3 regions of the Serratia sp. C2(1) genome follow, and region 1 is predicted to be linked to each of the others. Evidence: predicted binding sites of a transcription regulator. Region 1 holds the regulator's gene; each other region holds the start of a gene.
The links. The regulator PhoB, encoded in region 1, activates phosphate uptake and scavenging genes when phosphate is short. The targets are predictions, from matches to a motif close to CTGTCATAAAACTGNCNNAT.
Positions count from the first base shown of each region.

Region 2: V2S86_RS12090 (heavy metal response regulator transcription factor) is a predicted target of PhoB. The motif match lies at 3,347-3,366, and genes of this name have one in related genera.
Region 3: pitA (inorganic phosphate transporter PitA) is a predicted target of PhoB. The motif match lies at 4,708-4,727, and genes of this name have one in related genera.

Region 1 covers NZ_JAZFBA010000001.1:3,092,615-3,099,742, reverse strand. Annotated here, with positions in the region: gene sbcD (exonuclease subunit SbcD) at 1-449, opposite strand, end outside; gene phoB (phosphate response regulator transcription factor PhoB) at 940-1,629, shown strand; gene phoR (phosphate regulon sensor histidine kinase PhoR) at 1,654-2,970, shown strand; gene V2S86_RS14585 (PstS family phosphate ABC transporter substrate-binding protein) at 2,987-3,925, shown strand; gene V2S86_RS14580 (cobalamin-independent methionine synthase II family protein) at 4,138-5,244, shown strand; gene brnQ (branched-chain amino acid transport system II carrier protein) at 5,693-7,012, shown strand; gene proY (proline-specific permease ProY) at 7,083-7,128, shown strand, end outside.
Region 2 covers NZ_JAZFBA010000001.1:2,591,973-2,599,100, reverse strand. Annotated here, with positions in the region: gene V2S86_RS12115 (GNAT family N-acetyltransferase) at 1-268, opposite strand, end outside; gene otnI (2-oxo-tetronate isomerase) at 335-1,111, opposite strand; gene V2S86_RS12105 (molybdopterin-dependent oxidoreductase) at 1,284-2,051, opposite strand; gene V2S86_RS12100 (cytochrome b/b6 domain-containing protein) at 2,044-2,649, opposite strand; gene V2S86_RS12095 (hypothetical protein) at 2,664-3,290, opposite strand; gene V2S86_RS12090 (heavy metal response regulator transcription factor) at 3,431-4,102, shown strand; gene V2S86_RS12085 (heavy metal sensor histidine kinase) at 4,099-5,523, shown strand; gene V2S86_RS12080 (HAMP domain-containing sensor histidine kinase) at 5,565-7,031, opposite strand; gene V2S86_RS12075 (response regulator transcription factor) at 7,035-7,128, opposite strand, start outside.
Region 3 covers NZ_JAZFBA010000006.1:151,826-158,953, forward strand. Annotated here, with positions in the region: gene V2S86_RS23325 (helix-turn-helix transcriptional regulator) at 1-372, shown strand, start outside; gene ctlX (citrulline utilization hydrolase CtlX) at 385-1,311, opposite strand; gene V2S86_RS23335 (Lrp/AsnC family transcriptional regulator) at 1,446-1,868, shown strand; gene V2S86_RS23340 (transcriptional regulator) at 2,207-3,085, shown strand; gene V2S86_RS23345 (NAD(P)/FAD-dependent oxidoreductase) at 3,235-4,431, opposite strand; gene pitA (inorganic phosphate transporter PitA) at 4,733-6,235, shown strand; gene uspB (universal stress protein UspB) at 6,311-6,646, opposite strand.

The DNA of each region.
Region 1 (7,128 bases):
CCCGATTCGCCGGCGCGGCTGGTGATCAGATCGCGTGGGCGCAGGAACGGGATGGCGCACAACACCGCACCCGGCCGGCCATCGCGCTGGTTAAGCACCAGGATTTGCTGCCCGATGTCGCTTTGGGCGTTGGCGATCACCGTGGTATTCAGGCAAGAAAGCAATTCACGCGATTCATTCAGGGTTGCCACGGAGTCATGGTTACCGCCCAGCACCACCAACTGGCAGCCGGTGCGCTGCAACTCGACCACAAAACGGTTATACAGCTCGCGGGCGTAGCTTGGCGGCGAGCCGGTATCGAACAGATCCCCGGCGACGATCAGCGCATCCACCCGTTGCTGTTCTATTTGCTCGATCAGCCAGCGTAAAAAAGCCTGGTGCTCGGCGGCGCGGCTTTTGGTGAAAAAGTACTGGCCAAGATGCCAGTCAGAGGTGTGGATCAGGCGCATGACACTCCCGGGGCGATAAACTCATGGCGGTGATTATAAAGGGGGCAGACTCTCCTGTCGTGACGCAATCATTATGACAACTGAATGATTTTTCTTTGAAGCTGGAAATAATCGCTATGCTTACTGGCTATAACAGGCTGGTTTTTTCATAAAAGTGTCACAAAACTGACGCATAATGGCGCCCGCAATGAGGCTGTGCCCCGCCATTGATCGTGGCGCCGGCGCAGACCCAAAAGCACGCTGTCAAGGCGGAGGGTGAAGGACATGGCGGGACTATGTTCGAACCCGACAACGCAGGCAGCGGGTTTTTGGGGCGCGCCCCTCCGGGTTGGGGCCATTTAAGCGTGCTGCTGCGTTGCTCACCGCTTATTTGGCGCCACCAAACCTCTCGGTTCGCGCCTTGCTTCACGCTTAAATGACCGCCAGCGGGGCTCACGAGCAATGGCGGGACACAGCCTAATAGATCGCTAACACATTGGCAGGATTGACGATGGCAAGACGCATACTGGTGGTGGAAGACGAAGCGCCGATCCGTGAGATGGTGTGCTTTGTGTTGGAACAGAATGGTTACCAACCGTTGGAAGCCGAAGATTATGACAGCGCCGTGACGCGCCTGTCTGAGCCGTTCCCTGATTTGGTGTTGCTCGACTGGATGTTACCCGGCGGTTCCGGTATCCAGTTTATCAAACACATGAAGCGCGAAGCGCTGACCCGCGATATTCCGGTGATGATGCTGACCGCACGCGGTGAAGAAGAAGACCGGGTGCGCGGTCTGGAAGTGGGAGCGGACGATTACATTACCAAGCCGTTCTCACCGAAGGAGCTGGTGGCGCGCATCAAGGCGGTAATGCGCCGCATTTCACCGATGGCGGTGGAAGAAGTGATTGAAATGCAGGGGCTGAGCCTGGACCCTTCCTCGCATCGCGTAATGGCTAATGAGCAGGCGCTGGACATGGGGCCGACCGAGTTCAAACTGCTGCATTTCTTTATGACCCATCCGGAGCGTGTTTATAGCCGTGAACAGTTGCTTAATCACGTCTGGGGCACTAACGTTTATGTGGAAGACCGCACCGTTGACGTGCATATCCGTCGGCTCCGTAAGGCGTTAGAGACCACCGGTCATGACAAAATGGTTCAAACCGTTCGGGGCACCGGCTACCGATTCTCAACGCGTTACTGATCGCGTCGCGCTGGAGAATATGCTGTGCTAGAACGCCTGTCGTGGAAGAGGCTGGCCCTGGAGCTGGCTCTTTTCTGTTTACCTGCCTTGTTGCTGGGGCTGATTTTCGGCTATCTGCCCTGGCTGCTGCTGGCCGCCGTGCTGGCGGCGCTGGTATGGAATTTCTACAACCAACTCAAACTTTCCCACTGGCTGTGGGTCGACCGCAGCATGACGCCGCCACCCGGGCGCTGGAGCTGGGAACCGCTGTTTTACGGCCTGTACCAGATGCAACAGCGCAACCGTCGCCGCCGCCGTGAACTGGCGTTGTTGATCAAACGCTTTCGCAGCGGGGCAGAATCGCTGCCCGATGCGGTGGTGATGACCACCGTCGAAGGCAATATCTTCTGGTGCAACGGGTTGGCGCAGCATCTGCTGGGGTTCCGCTGGCCGGAAGACAACGGTCAACATATCCTTAACCTGCTGCGTTACCCGGAGTTCAGCCACTATCTGCAACAGCAGGAGTTCACCCGGCCGCTGACGCTGCAACTCAATAACGAGCACTATGTCGAGTTCCGCGTGATGCCCTATTCGGAAGGGCAACTGTTGATGGTGGCGCGCGATGTCACCCAAATGCGCCAGCTGGAAGGCGCGCGCCGCAACTTCTTCGCCAACGTCAGCCATGAGTTGCGTACCCCGCTGACGGTATTGCAGGGCTACCTGGAGATGATGAGCGACGAGGAACTGGACGGCTCGCTGCGCGGTAAGGCGTTGGGCACCATGCAGGAGCAGACCCGGCGCATGGACGGGCTGGTCAAACAGCTGCTGACGCTGTCGCGCATTGAGGCGGCACCTAACGTCGATATGAACGAGCGGGTCGATATTCCGCTGATGTTGCGGGTGTTGCAGCGTGAGGCGCAGTCGCTGAGCGGCGGCAACCATGAGATTACCTTCCGGGTGAACGAGCAGCTCAAGGTATTCGGCAACGATGACCAACTGCGCAGCGCGGTGTCGAATCTGGTGTATAACGCCGTCAATCACACGCCGAAGGGCACCAATATTGAGGTGAGCTGGCAACAGACGCCAAACGGCGCGCAGTTCCAGGTCAGCGACAATGGGCCGGGCATCGCCGCCGAACATATTCCGCGTCTGACCGAGCGTTTCTACCGCGTCGATAAAGCCCGTTCACGCCAGACCGGCGGCAGCGGGCTTGGGCTGGCGATCGTCAAGCATGCGCTCAGCCACCACGATGCGCGGCTGGAGATCCTCAGCGAACAGGGGATCGGCACCCGTTTCATTTTTACCTTGCCTAACCGGTTGATTGTTCCCGCAGCTTTATCAGAGAATGCGGTGAAAAATTAACGCGCGAGAGGCTGGCATGATCCGAATGACCCGATGGCTGTTGCTGTGCCTGGCGCTGCTGGCGAGCCGCGGCGCGCTGGCGCAGCCGGACGGTATGTTGTCCGGCAACCTGTCGAGCGTCGGCTCCGATACGCTGGCGAACCTGATGGCGCTGTGGGCGCAGGACTTCAGTCAGCACTATCCTAACGTCAATCTGCAGATCCAGGCCGCCGGCTCTTCAACCGCACCGACCGCGTTGGCGGCGGGCGCGGCGCAGCTTGGGCCAATGAGCAGGCCGATGAAGGCGGCGGAAGTGTCGGCGTTCGAACACCGTTATGGCTATGCGCCGCTGGCCGTGCCGGTCGCGGTAGATGCGCTGGTGGTGCTGGTGCATCAGGACAACCCGTTGCGTGGCCTGAACCTGCAGCAGCTCGATCGCATTTTCTCCTCCACCCGGCGCTGTGGCGAAAGCCGGCCGCTGATGCGTTGGGGGGAACTGGGGTTGACCGGCAGTTGGCAACAGCGCGACCTGCAGCGTTTCGGGCGAAACTCCGCCTCCGGCACCTACGGCTACTTCAAACTGCGCGCGCTGTGCGGCGGCGATTTTATGCCGCGGGTCAACGAGCTGCCCGGTTCGGCTTCGGTGGTGCAGGCAGTGGCCGGTTCGCTGAACAGCATTGGCTATGCCAGCATCGGCTTTCGCGCCAGCGGCGTACGGCTGTTGGCACTGGCGGAGTCGGGCGAAAACTACATCACCCCCAATGACGCCAACGTGCGCAACGGCAGCTATCCATTGTCGCGCTATCTGTACATTTACATCAACAAGGCCCCCAACCAACCGCTGGAGCCGCTGACTGCGGCATTTCTCGATCGCGTGCTGTCCGATACCGGGCAAAAGCTGGTCAATCATGACGGTTACCTGCCGCTGCCACCCGACACATTGCATAAAACCCGCCTGGCGTTGGGCCTGAAATAATCTGCCAACGGGCGCCGAGTGGCGCCCAACATGAATTTCTCTCAATACCAATGAAAATTCTTCCGTTGCCGCCCGGCAATCGGCGTGACAGGATGCTTCTCAATAGGGATTTAGACGTCCGGATGTCCATAATAACCTGGCGTAATAGTTCACACTGTCAATCATTGAAGCAAAGAGGCCCGATCCTTTGCCTGTCACCGGGAGTTAAAAATATGTGCGATTGCCACCACGCCTTTCACGCTGACGTTGTCGGCAGCCTGTTGCGACCTGCGGCACTGAAAACCGCTCGCCAGCAATTCCAGCAAGGCGAAATCGACGCCGCCCGATTGCGGGCGGTTGAAGACGAGCAGATTCGTCTGGCGGTGGCAAAACAGAAAGACCTTGGTTTGGCGGTGGTGACGGACGGCGAATTCCGTCGCGCGTGGTGGCACTTCGACTTCCTGGAAGGGCTGGACGGCGTGGAAGGCTATGATGCGGAGCAGGGGATCCAGTTCAACGGCGTGCAAACCCGGGCGCGCAGCATCAAAGTGGTCGGCAAAGTGGGTTTTAACCCCCAGCACCCGATGCTGGCGGATTTTCGTTTCCTGAAGGCCACGGCCGGCGATGCGGTGCCGAAAATGACCATTCCCAGCCCGAGCGTGTTGCACTTCCGCGGCGGGCGCAAGGCGATCGACAGCCAGGTTTACCCGGATCTGAACGCCTATTTTGACGATTTGGCGCAGACTTACCGTGATGCGATCAAGGCGTTTTATGATGCCGGCTGCCGCTATCTGCAACTGGATGACACTGTCTGGGCTTATCTGTGCTCGGACGATCAACGGCGGCAGATCCGCGAGCGCGGTGAAGATCCGGATCGTCTGGCGAAGATCTATGCCGACGTGCTGAACGCGGCGATCGCCGGCAAGCCGGACGATCTGACTATCGGCTTGCACGTGTGTCGCGGTAATTTCCGCTCAACCTGGATCTCCGAAGGCGGTTACGAGCCCGTGGCGGAAATCCTGTTCGGCCAGGTGAATATCGACGCTTTCTTCCTGGAATACGATAACGAGCGCTCCGGTGGTTTCGAGCCGCTGCGCTTTATCAAACCCGGTAAACAGCAGGTAGTGCTGGGCCTGATCACTACCAAAAACGGTGAGCTGGAGGATCAGGAACAGGTGAAACAGCGCCTCGAGGAGGCTGCGCAGTTCGTCGATCGCCGTCAGCTGTGCCTCAGCACCCAGTGCGGGTTTGCCTCGACCGAAGAGGGCAATAGCCTGAGCGAGCAGCAGCAGTGGAATAAACTGCAAAGCGTGGTGAATATTGCCCGAGAGGTTTGGTAAGTCCCAATAAGCCGTTCAGACCACGCGGAAACCGACCTTTTATTGGCGTTTTCGCGCGGTCTTAAGCCGGATGTTTCACGGTTTGTGAATGCGTCGCTCAAAAATGATACAAATCATGTAGTGTATATTTATTGATAGCCACTATGATCGACTGGTGACAAAAGATTATCTGGTCGATAGCTCTGGTTTTTGTCGTACGTCTTGCCTTTCAACGCTATAAACGTTTAACTTAGCCCCCGTTGTCGGACTAAACCTCCATTTATAACTCCTAAAACTCTGCCCATCATCATGAGTGGTCTATTTCGAATAAGGACAAAACGCCGGACGTTATGCGTTTTCTGCTCTTATTGATCTTGCGATGAAAGGGCAAGCCGGCAACCGGGTGGTGGCGTAACGCCCCCACGATATCGGGTACTTTTTTTCATTTGAACAGGCAACACGACATCTTATGAGTCATCGTTTAACGTCAAAAGATATTATGGCACTGGGTTTTATGACCTTTGCCTTATTTGTCGGCGCCGGGAACATCATTTTCCCGCCGATGGTCGGTTTACAGTCCGGTGAGCACGTCTGGACCGCAGCAATCGGCTTCCTGATTACCGCTGTCGGTTTGCCGGTGATAACCGTGATCGCCCTGGCGCGCGTCGGCGGCGGTATCGACGCCCTTAGCTCCCCGATTGGCCGCAGCGCCGGTTTGCTGCTGGCGACGGTCTGCTATCTGGCGGTTGGCCCGCTGTTCGCCACCCCGCGTACCGCGACCGTGTCCTTTGAAGTGGGCATTGCCCCCCTGACCGGTGACGGCGCCATGCCGCTGTTTATCTACAGCCTGGTGTATTTCGCGCTGGTCATCGGCATTTCTCTCTATCCGGGCCGCCTGCTCGATACCGTGGGCCACGTGCTGGCTCCGCTGAAAATCGTTGCGCTCGGCGCACTCGGCATCGCTGCGCTGGTTTGGCCGGCGGGCACGCCTATCCCGGCAACCGAAATTTATCAGCACGTTCCTTTCTCTTCCGGCTTCGTTAACGGCTATCTGACCATGGATACGCTGGGCGCGCTGGTGTTCGGCATCGTCATCGTTAACGCTGCGCGTTCCCGCGGCGTGAAAGATGCCGGCCTGCTGACGCGTTACACTATTTTGGCCGGCCTGATCGCCGGCGTGGGCCTGACGCTGGTTTACCTGAGCCTGTTCAAGCTGGGTTCCGGCAGCGGCGTGCTGGTGCCGGACGCGACCAACGGCGCGGTAATCCTGCACGCTTATGTGCAAAACACCTTCGGTGGATTGGGCAGCTTCTTCCTGGCGGCGCTGATCTTCATCGCCTGTATGGTGACTGCGGTAGGCCTGACCTGTGCCTGCGCCGAGTTCTTTGCTCAGTACCTGCCGTTCTCTTACAAGACGCTGGTGTTTATTCTGGGCCTGTTCTCGATGGTGGTTTCCAACCTGGGCCTGAGCCATCTGATCCAGATCTCTATCCCGGTACTGACCGCGATTTACCCGCCGTGTATCGTGCTGGTGGTCTTGAGCTTCACCCTGCGTTGGTGGAACAGCGCGACGCGCATCGTGGCGCCGGTGATGCTGGTCAGTCTGTTGTTTGGTATCCTTGACGCGGTGAAAGCATCCACCTTCCAGCACCTGTTGCCGGAGTGGACCAATCACCTGCCATTGGCTGCGCAGGGGCTGGCATGGCTGTCGCCTTCTCTGCTGATGCTGGTGTTGGTCGCGATTTATGACCGGGTTTGTACGCGTTCTGAAGTGACCGCGCACCAATAATCCCCCGGCTTAGTCTAGGGCCACGGACTTGTCCGTGGCTTTTTTACGTTTAAAAACACGGGTTATTTTCATGCAACAACAGTCACCCTCCGCCCCCGCGGCCAATAAGCTGAAGC
Region 2 (7,128 bases), 500 kb from region 1:
GGAAGTCGGAGAAACCGATGCCGCCAAGATAAGCGCCGCTGATTTTATCGCGTACCGCCCAGTAACCATAACCTAAAAGCGCCCAGTGGCCGACGTAACGCATCAGGCGGCCCCAGGAGTCTTCACGATCCCTCGGCGTGCCGCCGATATAGCGCACCACTTCGGGATCGGCCCACATGGCGGCCAGCGATTCAACGTCGTCAAGCCTATGCGCATCCAGGCGTAAACGTTCGGTCAGCAGCGTCGGGGCGGTGGTGATAAGCGGCATTGTTTTTTCCTGTACAGAGCCAAAAGCGGTGTAGCGAGTATGCCAGAGAAGTGACGTCGCCAGCCATTAGAGGTAAGGCTTTATCCAGCCAAGACCGACGCCGGTTTCGCCACGGGGTTTGTATTCGCAGCCGATCCAGCCCTGATAGCCGATGTTGTCCAACTGTGCGAACAGCCACGGATAATTAAGCTCGCCATCGTCAGGTTCATGGCGATCTGGCACTGATGCGATCTGAATATGAGCGTAGCGCCCGGCCAGCGAGGTCATCAGGCCGCTGATATTGCCATCCACCAGCTGAGCATGGAAAAAATCAAACTGAATGAAAACGTTCGGGCGATCGATAGCCTCGACCAACTGCGCGGCCTGATGTTGGCTGGAGAACAGATACCGGGGCTTTACCTGCGGGCTGAGGGCTTCGATCAAAACCTTAATGCCGTGCCTGGCGAAGGTATCGGCGGCATAGCGGATATTGCCGATAAAAGTCTCGCGATAGCGCTGCCACTGCGCTCCCGGCGGGACCAACCCGGCCATCACGTGCACACAGGGGCAATTCAGAGTGATGGCGTAGGCCAGCGCGCGTTCGATATCGGCGCGCGCATCCTGTTCGCGGCCAGGGACCGCCGCCAGGCCCCATTCACCGGCTTCAACATTGCCCGGTGGGGCATTGAACAGCACCTGTTGCAGATCATGACGCCGCAGCCGTTCCGCCAGCAATTCGGCTGGATATTCATAGGGGAACAGGAATTCCACCGCCTTGAACCCTGCGCCTGCGGCGGCCTCGAACCGCTTCAGAAATGGCAGCTCGTTAAACATCATCGATAAATTGGCAGCAAATTTAGGCATGTCCCCGCTCCGCAATCCGGCAATTTCCTCATGGTACAGGGCAGCATCGGGGGGCAGAAATGATTTTACAGGTGGATATCAGAAAATGAGGTTTAAATAGAAAACCCCCTGGCGAGGGTTAACGCTCTTTTCCGGCCGGCAGCGTGGGTTCTGCGCAGTACTGCGCAGAAAACTAGATTCCGCTAAACCAGTTATAGCCTTGATCTTCCCAGTAGCCGCCGGGATTGGTATCGCTGACAAAAATGGCGGCGATATGCTTGGCGTTCTTGAAGCCCAGCTTGGTGGGTATCCGTAACCGCAACGGATAGCCATAGTCTGCCGGCAGCGCCTTGCCGCCGAAATCCAGTGCCAGCAGGGTTTGAGGGTGCAATGCGGTGGCCATGTCGATGCTGGAGTAATAACGATCCGCGCACTTGAAACCGACGTAGCGGGCGTTCAGATCCGCCCCGACATGCTGCAGGAAGCTGCGCAGCGGCACGCCGCCCCATTGGCCGATGGCGCTCCAGCCCTCAATGCAGATCAGCCGGGTTATCTGGCTTTGCTGCGGCAGGCGCTGCAATTGTTCCAGCGTCCAGGGCGCGGTTTTTTCCACCTTGCCGGAAACCTCCAGCCGATAGCTGGCGAGATCCACCTCCGGGACGTTGTACTCGGGGTAAAACGCGTTGAACGGGAAGGGGTGAGTAATCTGATCCGGCCGATAGGTTTGCGCCAGCCGCTGGCCGCTGAACAGCCAGGCCTGCACCCGATCGTTCCAGCGCGACATGGCCCACAGCACTTTATCCACCTGATCGCCGTCCTGCAGGTTGCAGCCGGTCAGCATGGCGATGCCGCCCAGCGTCAGGCCGGAGCGCAGCATCAGGCGACGTTGCAGATTGACCAGTTGTTTCTTCTGTTCCGGTTCCAGGGCCGGCGTCGAAGGGCGCCGTTGTTTATCATTCATGTTTGCCACCCGTAATCATTGCCCATAGCGTGCGTGGCACGATAATCACCATCAGCAGGTGAATCACTACAAATAACCCAATGGCGCACATGGCGAAAAAGTGCACGTAGCGCGCGGTGTCAAACCCGCCGAACAGGCCCACCAGGCCTTGTAGCTGCACAGGTTTCCAGATGGCCAGTCCGGAGAGCACCAACAACAGCCCCACTACCAGCACGCCGAGGTACATCAACTTCTGAATGGCGTTATAGCGGCCGTGTTGATGCTTCAAACGCAGCGTTAGCGCCTGCCCGATATCGCGTCGCAACGCGCCGAGGCCGAGCGGCAGCAGATCGCGCCGAAAATGGCCGCTGAACAGGCTCCACACCAGGTAACACAGCGCGTTAAAAGCCAGCAGCCACATCACCGCCAGATGCCAGCCAATCGCGCCGCCCAACCAGCCGCCGAGCGTCATCTGCGGCGGAAAACGGAAGCCGAACAGCGGTGAGGCGTTGTAGATTTCCCAGCCGCTCATGAACATGCAAATCATGGCGAACAGGTTAACCCAATGGGTGATCCGGACCGGCCAGCGATGCACCGGCCGCGGCGCGTTGGTTTTCATCTTTTTCTCCCGAATCACATTGGCGGCACGGTGCCGTCTTTGCCGGCGGAGATGCGGGTGGCAACACGTTCGCCTTTATCGTCAGTGGCGGAGAACAGCACGATATGCGCGCCCGGTTTCAACAGGCTGCGATCGCCGGGATCGAGGGTGACGATCGGCACATCTTCAGGTACGGCGACGGTTTTCTGCTGGTTGCCGTAGGTCACGGTCAGGGTGCGGCCGTTGGATTTCACCAGCTTGCCGACGGTGCCGTTGGTCATGGTGTCTACCTTACCGTCGGCGGATTCCCAGGCCGAATGGCCCTCGCCGGTGCCGCGCAGGCTGGCGGCGAACACGTGCACTTCCAGCGCTTTCAAGGTGCCGTCCGCTTGCGGAACGGCGGCGGTGCCGATAAAGCTGTCCGGCTTGATATCCTCCAGCGTGCCTTTCGAAACGCTGAACACCTTGGTTTGATCGTTGATTTTTACGCTGACCTTTTCCCCTTTACGGTCGGTCAATTGCAGGCTGTTGTCGGTGACCTGATCGATAGTGCCGCGCAGTGGGGCAATGACTTTTCCCGGCGCCGGGGCAGCGGCGGCAATGCCGTTGCACAGCATCAGGGTGGACAGCAATAAACCGGCAAAACGATGACGGATAATCATAAAGTTCTCCTTTGTATGGGTTGCCGGTTAAGCATGGTCGAACAATAGGGACAGCACCATGTCCGTTTGATGACATTAATGTCATCAAGAATGTCCGCCGAAACTGCTAGTATTTCCGCAAGTGCAATGAGGTGACGACAATGCGGATATTGGTGGTTGAAGACGACGTCAGCACGGGTGATTACCTGAAGAAAGGGCTGGGAGAGGCGGGGTACAGCGTCGATCTGGCGCGTAACGGCACTGACGGGCTGTTCCGGGCGCTGGAGCACGGTTACGACGCCATCGTGCTTGACGTGATGCTGCCGGGGCTGGACGGCTGGCAGATAGTGGAAGTGCTGCGCAAGAAAAGCGACGTGCCGATCCTGTTTCTGACTGCGCGTGACGGGGTGCAGGATCGCATTCATGGCCTGGAGCTGGGGGCCGAGGATTATCTGATTAAACCCTTTTCCTTCACGGAATTGGTGTTGCGTATCCGTACGCTGCTGCGACGCGGCACGGTGCGTGAAGCCGATCACTATACCCTTGCCGATCTGCAGCTCGACGTGTTGCGCCGCAAGGCGGTGCGGCAGGATGTGGTGATCCCGCTGACCAATAAGGAATTTATGCTGTTGCACCTGTTGGTGCGGCGCGAAGGCGAGGTGCTGTCGCGCACTCTGATCGCCTCGCAGGTCTGGGACATGAATTTTGACAGCGACACCAACGTGGTGGATGTGGCGATCAAACGCCTGCGCGCCAAAATTGACCGACCGTTCGATATCAAGCTGATCCATACCGTGCGTGGCATCGGCTATGTCTGCGAGCCGCGCTCATGAACGCATTGGTTCAACGCTGGCAAGCCCTGTCGCTGACGTTGCGCAGCGCCATGCTGTTTGCATTGGTGGCGGCGCTGGTGGTCAGTGGCGCAGGCTGGTATCTGTATGGCGCGATGCGTCAGGAGATGACCACCCGCAGTGATTTTCAGGTCACCGGCCGGGTGGAGTATTTCCGTCATTTGCTGAGCCAGCGCTTTCCGCTCGACCGGTTGGTGGCCAACACCGGCCTGTTTGAAAACATGCTGGGCAATGAACAGGACGTATTGATTTTTCAGCAACCGGGGCAAAAACCCTTAATCAACGTCAATCCGGCCAGATTGAGCCTGCCACCCGTTACGCCGACGCCGGCCGATGCGCCGCAGCTGCTGAGTGCGATCAGCAGTGGGGAAACGGCGCAGGGCGTGCCATTGCGTGTCGCGTCGGCGCTGGTGAGGCTGGATGACGGCAAGCTGCTGCAGATCTCTGCGGCTCACGTGATGGTCAATGAACAGAAGATGCTGGCGCGTTATCTTTGGCGAATTGTGGCCGCCGTGGCGGTGGCGTTTGTTCTGATCGCATTGCTGGGCTATTGGGTGATGCGCCGTGGGTTACAGCCGCTGTGGCGCATGGCGGCGCAGGCGGCGGTGATCACGCCGAACACGCTGTCGACCCGCCTGAGCGAGCAGGGGGCGCCGAAAGAACTGCAACAGCTGACCCGTTCGTTTAATGCCATGCTCGATCGGCTGAATGAAGGCTATCAGCGCCTGACGCAGTTTTCCGCCGATCTGGCGCACGAGATCCGCACGCCGGTGGGGGCGCTGATGGGGCATTGCCAGGTGGCGCTGTATCAGCCGCGCAGCGTGGAAGAGTATGAAACCCTGTTGTCGAACAATATGGACGAGCTGGAGCGCATTTCGCGCATGGTGGAAAATATTCTCTTTCTGGCACGCGCCGGGGAAGCGCAGGCGGTGCTGAACTATAGCCGCCTGGATGTGGCACAGGAGCTTCGGCGGGTGGCAGACTATTTCGAAGGCCTGGCGGAAGAGCGGGGTATCACTTTGGTTTGCCGGGGCGAAGGGCTACTGCTGGCGGATGCGATGCTGTTCCAACGTGCGTTGAGCAATCTGGTCGCCAACGCGGTGCGTTATGCCGACGAAAACAGCCGGATACAGTTGCAGGCGCTCAGTCAGCCGACGGGGGAGAGAGTGATACAGGTGGTCAATCAGGGGCGGCCCATATCACCGGCGCACCTGGACAAGCTGTTCGACCGGTTTTACCGCGCCGACGCCGCCCGCAGCACCGGCACTCACGCCAGCGGCCTGGGGTTGTCGATCGTGCGCGCCATCATGACGCTGCACGGCGGCGAGGTTCGCGCCGAGTGCATCGCCGGTGATCCCTCGGCGCGCATCACCTTTCGCCTGATATTTCCTCAGGCCGATTAAGACTGCGCTGAATGCGGCGCATTGGATCCCGGCTGCATCGATTAGCGCGGCGGAATGGCGAAGCGGAAGCAGGCACCTTTTTGCGCTTGCTCGATCAGCTGAATGTCGCTGCCGTGCAGCAGCAAAATGCGCTGTACGATCATCAGGCCCAGCCCGCCGGCATGGCGCCGCGTGCCGTTCAGGATAGACGGCCGCACAAACAGGTCGGCGCGCAGCGCCTGCGGAATGCCGGGGCCGCTGTCGTTGACCTGCACCAGTATTTTGTCTTCCTGCTGCCACAGCCGCACGTCGATTTCACCGCCCTGCGGCGTATGGCGAATGGCGTTGTCCAGCAGGTTGGTCAGTACCCGCTCGATCATGCTCAGATCGGCAAACACCAGCGGTATGCCCGGGGCGATATCGGCGCGTAATCGCTGATGCCGCGCCTCGGCCGCCAGCTCGAACTTCTGGAATACGTCCTGCACCAGCTCGCTGAGCGAGAACGGCTCTTTCTGCGGCTTCACCACGCCGTACTCCAGCCGCGCCAGTTCGAACAGTTCTTGCGCCAGTTTGCCCACCTTGCGGCTTTGCGCCAGCGCGGTCTCCAGGTAGCGCCGGCGATCGTTTTCGCTCAGGCTGGCCGATTTTACCGACAGCGTTTCCAGGTAGCCGTGCAGCGAGGTGAGCGGGGTGCGCAGATCGTGCGAAATATTGGCGATAAACTCGCGCCGCTGCTGATCCTGCTGCGACAGCGATTGCCACTGTTCGGCAACGCGCTGCGCCATGCTGCGAAACGCCAGCTGCAGCTGGCTGACCTCATCGCGCCCGAGGCTGGGAACCGGCTGCGCCGCATAGGCCTGCACCGCGGCGATGCCGCCGTTATCCAGCACGCTCACTTGCCGGGTCAACTGGCGGATAGGTCGCGTCACCCAGCGGAAGGCGAAGCCGCCGGCCAGCAGGCCGAACACCACCACCAGTCCCATCGACCACAGCGCCATTTTAACCGCCGAGCTGAACTGAGCGTTGCCGGCCAGCGCGGTATAATCTTCACCGAGCAACACCACATACAGATAGCCTTCAATCTGGCCGTTGACCTTCAGCGGCGCGACGCTGAATACCTTCTTCCCGCCGGGGCTGCGCGGATCGTCGCCGTACACCGGCATCCGCGCGCCGTCGAGCAGCGCTCGCAGCGGCGACAGATCGACCTTTTGTCGTTTCAGGCGGCCGGCCGGCGCGGCATTGCCGATAATATTGCCCTGTTTGTCGAGCAGATAAACCTCGACGCTGGGGTTCACCGCCATCAGCTGATCGAACAGGGTATGTACTGATTGCGGGTTCAAACCGTCCTGGCCCAGCAGCGGGTTGCTGGCGGCGATGTGTTGCGCCAGATTGCCGGACAGCCGTTGAATGGTCGCCTGGCTGTACTGGGTGTTGCTACGCACCTGCAGCCAGCCGGAGAAGGCGCAGCAGAGCAGCAACAGCAGGGCGAAGATCAGCGTCAGGCGTTGCGTTAAGGTGAGATTTTTCATGTTTTACTCTTGCGGCGGCGCCGCGAATTTATAGCCCATACCCCACACAGTGAGGATGCGCAGGGGTTCCGCCGGGTTGCTTTCTATCTTGATGCGC
Region 3 (7,128 bases), on a different contig from region 1:
CTCGACGATCGCGACACCCGTTATCTGCACGCCCACCCGGCGTTGTTCAGCATTAACCGCCGCGATGACGCCGCTACCGTCCGCAACAAACTGCAGATGGCACTGGAACGCTTTTGCCGGCAACCCTGGATGGCGCTGCACGCCAGCGCCATCTGGAAATGCCGGCAGTGCCGCATCGCCGCCCTGAGCAGCTGCGAAAAGAAGGTGCTGAAACTGATGAGTACCGGCATGTCCGCTTGTACTATCGCCGGAATGCTGCACCGCAGCCAGAAAACCATCAGCGCCCACAAGCGTTCGGCAATGCGTAAATTGAACGTGCGCAAAAATACCGAACTTAACAAAATGCTGCTTAATCAGATGGGGCTGAACTGAAACGGCCTGGGATCAGGCCAGAGCGCGTTTCTTTGGCAGAAAGATCTCCGCCAGCATGCAGCGTGCGCCACCGCCGCCGAGATCTTCGATAATATCGAGCTTCCCCAGCGCCAGCCGGGCGTAGCCGCCAATCAGCGCCTGCTGCGGCGGCGTAAAACTGGCCCAGGCGCGGGTCGACATGGCGTAAACCGGGCTGCCGTCTTTGGCGCGCAGTTCCAGCACGTTGCAGGCGAAGGCCTCCATCTGGGCGTAGCTGACGTCAATCAGGGTTTTGCCGCTGCCTTGCAGCCTGGCGATCAGCGCGCTTTTTTGTTCCGGACTCCGCAGGCTTTCCAGGCAGAGAATGGCGTAGCGCGCGCCGACGCTCATCATCACGTTGGTGTGATAAATCGGCTGATTATGGCGATCTACGGCGTCGAACCAGATAATTTTATAGCCGGAATGGCGCTCAAATTCGCGCCCCACCTCTGGAGAACTGCGTGACGAGAGGCAGGCATAAGCCAACTTGTTAGGGTGATCCAGGATCAGCGAACCTGTGCCTTCCAGGAAGCGCCCGACCCGTTCGTGGGCCGAAAGATCGATACGCCGTTCAATCACGAAATCCTTGGCGAGCTGCGCGATAATATCCTGGCGGCGTTCCCGTCGTCGGTTTTCCGCTTCCATCGGGAAAGTGAACAGGCTGCCGTCGCCCAGCAGCGCAATCCAGTTATTCGGGAATAATGCGTCCGGCGTTTCCTGCCCGTCGATATCATCCATCACCCTCACGTCGACACCGGCCTGTTGCAGGGCGTCAACGTAGCCGTTAAAGGCGGTTACTGCCCCGGCTGCGTGATGTTCATGGCGTTGCATGGCCTTCTGAAAAAAATTGCTGTGCTGGGTCTGTTTATTCGCGGCAAAGCCGGAAGGCCGAATCATCAAAACGGATTGGGTGGTTTGCATGATATTTCTCACAGGGATCGGGGGAATAACGCGACCCTATTATGGAAAATCAATTTGGCGCGAGGCAGTGTGAAAAATGACTACATTGCTCTATATTTTTACACATCGCCACCACCAGCCGACACTTTGCCACCATGAATGATACCGATCGCCACATCCTCGCGCTGCTGCGCGAAAACGCCCGCAGCTCGGTGACCGAGATAGCCAATAAGGTCCGGGTGTCGCGCGCGACGGTGCAAAAAAGAATTGAGGCGTTGGAAGCGCAGGGGATCATTACCGGCTACACCATTCGCGTGAAACCGGGCGTGGAACATAACCGCATTCGCGCCTGGATGTGCGTGGCGGTGGAAGGCACCAAGGCGCAAAGCGTGTTGCAACAGCTGCGCGGCGAACCGGCGGTGTTCACCCTGCACACCACCAACGGTAAGTGGGACATTCTGCTGGAGATCCGCACCGACAGCCTGGAGAGTTTCGATAAAATTCTGGGGCGTATCCGGCGTATCGCCGGTATTTCCAACACCGAAACCAGCATCCAGCTGTCGACGCACAAGGCATAACGCGCCATCAGCGGGAGCGGAACCTCGCCTCCGGCATTTCCACTATCAGCGCCGCGTAGGATTTTGCAGCAACCGCGCCACGATATTTCCCAGCCAGAGGCGATCGATACCGGGGCTACCGGGGGGATCCACCGCTGCCGCGTATCGCTGTACCCGGCGGTTCCTAAATGCGGCAGATCACCGCTGGCCGCTTTGCGTCACGGTAGAGTGATAAATGGTCGGGGATTTGCTGCTCGGGAATTATCCCTGCTATCCATACATCATGCACTTTTCGTTTGGCTGTCGTTTGGTTGCGTGACATTACATTGTTGTTTTCGGCAATAAATGTAAAAAATTATATGAAGAAAACTGTTTTTGGTTGGGAGCCGACAACCCCTGAAGCCTACAGGGAGGCCTATTTTCTCTTTGGGGGAAGTGTATGTACTCACCCTGACGTGATTGAATTCTTAAGTCAGCGGCTTGTTTTTCCTGATTTCTATAGTTACAAAAAGAAAGGTTCGGTTATATCTGCAGCCTTTTCTCTAAAGGGTAACCTTTCACTTAAGGTGAGTGGATATCCGTTTTTTTTTGATGACATCATCATTCCGATTAAAAAAGGCAGCGGTAAGATTGTTATGCCTTTTAAAACCAAACAGTTATCTTCTTATCATAAAGGGGATTTTTACAACTGCATTCATTGGGAAAGGTTAAAAAGAAAGACCTGCCGGGTCAAAGATGATTTTTCCAAAAAAACGCATAAGAAAAGGCTTGGGGAATTCGATAAATTCATAAGTAGCGGCGGGGAGTGTTTATCAATTGACCATTTTTCCGATAGGGCACTAGCCGATATTTACATCTCGCTTTTCAAAAAAAGATGGGGGGAAACATTAGCGTGTTATTCTGAGGAGGTCCTGTTGGAGGTCTTTAGTAAATTACGCCACCTGTTATTTGGTTATGTATTGTTAATAAATGGCAAGCCTTGTGCTTACGACCTGGTATTTAAAGCAGAATGCAGGGAGTGGGTTTTCTTTGATTGCCATAATGGCGGCGTTGACCAAACCTATGCGAACCTCAGCGTAGGAAGTGTTCTTATGTATATGAACATCAAGTTGGCAAAAGAATTATGCCATCAAAAAGGCGTAAAGATGATGTACTCCCTGGGAATGGATAATCCGAGGTGGAATTATAAAAAACAGTGGTGTGAAATAGTCGCTCTGGGTCGAACATTGATGCCCTAAAATCATTCGCTGACTAAAACCTCCCGATCCCCCGGGCCTCACGGCATCGCACCGACCGCATGCGCCTGCCGCAAAACGCCGCGCCCGGGAATGCTATCCCGAACAAGCGGATCGATTGTCACCCGGCTACGGAGCAACAATCATCCTTATTATCCCCGCGCCGCCAGCGCCTGAGCGCAAGCCCAGGCCGAGCTCCAGGCCCACTGGAAGTTGTAACCGCCCAACCACCCTGTCACATCCACCACTTCGCCGATAAAGTACAGGCCGGGCACCTTGCCGGCTTCCATCGTTTTGGAAGAGAGCTCTTTGGTGTCCACGCCGCCGAGCGTCACTTCCGCCGTGCGATAACCTTCGGTACCGTTCGGCTGCACGCGCCAATCCTGCAAGGTTTCGACCAGCGCGGCCTGTTGCGTGGGGTTCAGCTGCTTCAGCGTGGCTTCCGGCAATTGCCCCAGCGTTTGCAGGCACTCCACCAGGCGCTTCGGCAGGTGCAGCGCCAGGGTATTTTTCAGGCTTTGGTTGGGGTGTGCCTGGCGTTGCTCATTAAGGAAGCCCGCCAGATCGAGTGCAGGAAGTAAGTTAACGCTCACAAACTCACCAGGCTGCCAGTAGCTGGAAAGCTGCAATACCGCCGGGCCGGAAAGGCCACGGTGAGTGAAAAGCAGGCTTTCGCGGAAGCTGACGCCGTTTTCGGCGGTGATCACCGCCGGTACGGAGACGCCGGACAGCGTTTGCAGGTGTTCCAGCAGCGGTTTGTGCAGGGTAAACGGCACCAGCGCGGCGCGGGTCGGCAGCACCTTCAGGCCAAACTGCTCCGCCAGCTTGTAGCCGAACGGCGACGCGCCCAGTCCCGGCATGGAAAGCCCACCGCTGGCCACCACAAGTGAGCGAGCGCTCACTTTATCGCCATTCAGCGCCAGTTCGAAACCGGCTTCGGTTTTTTCCACGCTCAGCACTTCACTGCGCAGCCGCGTCGTCACCTGGCCCAACTCGCACTCTTTAACCAGCAGCTCGACCACCTGCTGCGCAGAGTCATCGCAAAACAGCTGCCCCAGCGTTTTCTCGTGATAGGCGATGCCGTAGCGGTTAATCAGATCGATAAAATCCCACTGGGTATAACGCGCCAGCGCCGATTTACAGAAATGCGGGTTGTTCGACAGGTAAGCGGCCGGTTCGGTATACATATTAGTAAAGTTACAGCGTCCACCGCCGGACATCAGGATTTTGCGACCCGGTTTTTTGCCGTTATCGAGCAGGAGCACCCGGCAACCGAGTTGCCCTGCCTGAGCGGCGCAAAACATGCCCGCTGCGCCCGCACCTATTACCACGACATCAAACTGTTCCACCTGCGCCTCTCTGAATAAAAACCACAATCGCGACAAAAGGCCGCCATATTACGCCGAATCGCTACCGGTAACCGACAACTTTACGGCGGCAGATTGTAAAGCCATGCCGCCGCCAGCGCCATAGTAAGAAAATATTACAGCGCACTTATCAGCATAAGGTTCTGATATTTCATACCTTTGTCATATCAGTGCCATCGTTTCGTCATGTTCAAATCAAAAAAACGTCATATTTTCCTTTTCCCCGGCCCCGGTTGTCACTGATAATGCGCGGCGTTCATGTCCACAAACTGGCGTAACGCTTATGCTGCATTTGTTCGCTGGCCTGGATTTCCATACCGGCCTGATGTTAATTCTCGCATTGTTGTTCGTGTTGTTTTATGAGGCCATCAACGGCTTTCATGATACGGCCAATGCGGTCGCTACAGTAATCTATACCCGTGCCATGCGCTCGCAACTTGCGGTCGTGATGGCGGGCTTGTTCAACTTTCTTGGCGTTATGCTCGGTGGTTTGAGTGTTGCTTACGCCATTGTTCATCTGCTGCCTACCGATCTGTTGTTGAACGTCAGTTCAGCGCACGGATTAGCCATGGTCTTCTCCATGCTGCTGGCGGCGATTATCTGGAACCTCGGCACCTGGTATTTCGGTCTGCCGGCCTCCAGCTCCCACACGCTGATTGGCGCAATTATCGGTGTTGGTTTAACCAACGCACTGATGACCCACACCTCGGTGGTGGATGCGCTTAACGTCCCGAAAATGATCGGTATTTTCCTGTCATTGCTCATCTCGCCGCTGGTCGGCATGATGGTCGCCGGGCTGATGGTGTTTGCCTTGCGCCGCTATTGGAGCGGCAACAAGAAACGCCAGCGTATCCACATGACCCCCGCGGAACGTGAAAAGGTCGACGGCAAACGCAAGCCGCCGTTCTGGACCCGTATCGCACTGATCCTGTCGGCTATCGGCGTCAGCTTCTCGCACGGCGCCAACGACGGCCAGAAAGGCATCGGCCTTATCATGCTGGTGCTGATCGGCGTTGCGCCGGCCGGCTTCGTGGTCAATATGAATGCAACCGGCTATGACATCACCCGTACGCGTGATGCCGTGACCCACCTGCAGCAATATTACCAGCAGCACGGCGATGCCTTGTCACACGTGGTGTCCCTGACGCCGCTGGTACCAAGCCCGGAAGACGAGGTTTCGCCGAATAAGCCGACCGAGTTCCACTGCGACAGTTCCCGCGCCATGCCGGCGATTGAGCTGACGCAGGGCCTGCTGAACAATCTGCAAAGTTACGATCAACTGACGGTAGAACAGCGCAGCCATCTGCGCCGCCTGCTGATGTGCGTAACGGATACCGCAGACAAGGTCGCCAAACTGCCGGAAACCTCCGCCGCGGACCAGCGTTTCCTGAAGAACCTGCGTCAGGATCTGCTGCAAACCGTTGAGTATGCACCGCTGTGGATTATCGTTGCGGTTGCTCTGGCGCTGTCACTCGGCACCATGGTTGGCTGGAAGCGCGTTGCCACCACCATCGGCGAGAAAATCGGTAAGAAGGGCATGACCTACGCTCAGGGCGTGTCGGCTCAGATGACCGCGGCCTTGTCGATCGGTGTGGCCAGCTACACCGGTATGCCGGTTTCCACCACCCACGTGCTCTCTTCGGCGGTTGCCGGGACGATGATCGTGGACGGCGGCGGCGTACAAAGTAAAACCGTGAAGAATATCCTGTTGGCCTGGTTACTGACCCTGCCGATTTCGATTCTGCTTTCCGGTTCACTGTACTGGCTGGCGCTTCAGGTTATCTAAGCAGCTTGTTCCATGAGAAAGGCGGCCCGATGTGGCCGCCTTTTTTTTGTCCGTAGCAAGGGAAACCGCCCGGTTTTAATACCAGATCATCAGCGCCAGCAGGCTGACTACCACCAATCCGCACAGGGCGGAAGTCAGCATAAACTGCCCGCGCACCCGCTCACAACGGCGGATAAACTCCGGATCGTGATGCTCGACGTAGCGCTGCGAGAAGATATAGCGCACCAGCCGCAGCTGCTTGCTCGGCTGACCGTGGGCAGTAAAGAAACCGCCGCCGTCGACGTATTGGTACAGCAGCGGATCGCAGCCGCGCAACACCACCAGCAGCGCACGCAGAGAAGAGTAATACCGCACCATGTTTACCACACACACCACACACAAAGCCCAAAACAGCGCGACGGTACTGATCATGATTGCCCCCTCAAGGCGTTGTTATCCACGGCGCTCCGCCGGGTCCAACTGCCCTACCTCGATGCCCATTACTGCGGGAGCCTACCGCTCCGATCCCCTTTTTACCGCTCGGGCCGCGCATACCTCACAGCCTCTGAAACAAGCCGGCCAGGCAAGGTACCTGCAGCGCGATCTGACTCAGAGGAAAAAGGTAAGGCCCATACTCATTATTGTAGGTGAATGAAACGTAAACTGGCCTGAGCAGTAGATAAAATTTACCGCAACCTGCCTATTTGTCATCCATCGATTGGTTATAAGCGATAACCGCCCTGCCCACCGCTCCAGGTCTTTTCCACGGCCCGATGGGCATTTGGGGCTATACTCTGTTTAAGAATGCTTATGTTTCAAGCGGTCAAACGGCCAATAACCCCAGTAACGATAGGATTTTCAACCCGGCGGGTGTAAAACTGACGGGATAGAGATGAAGAGATTTTTTGATGCAA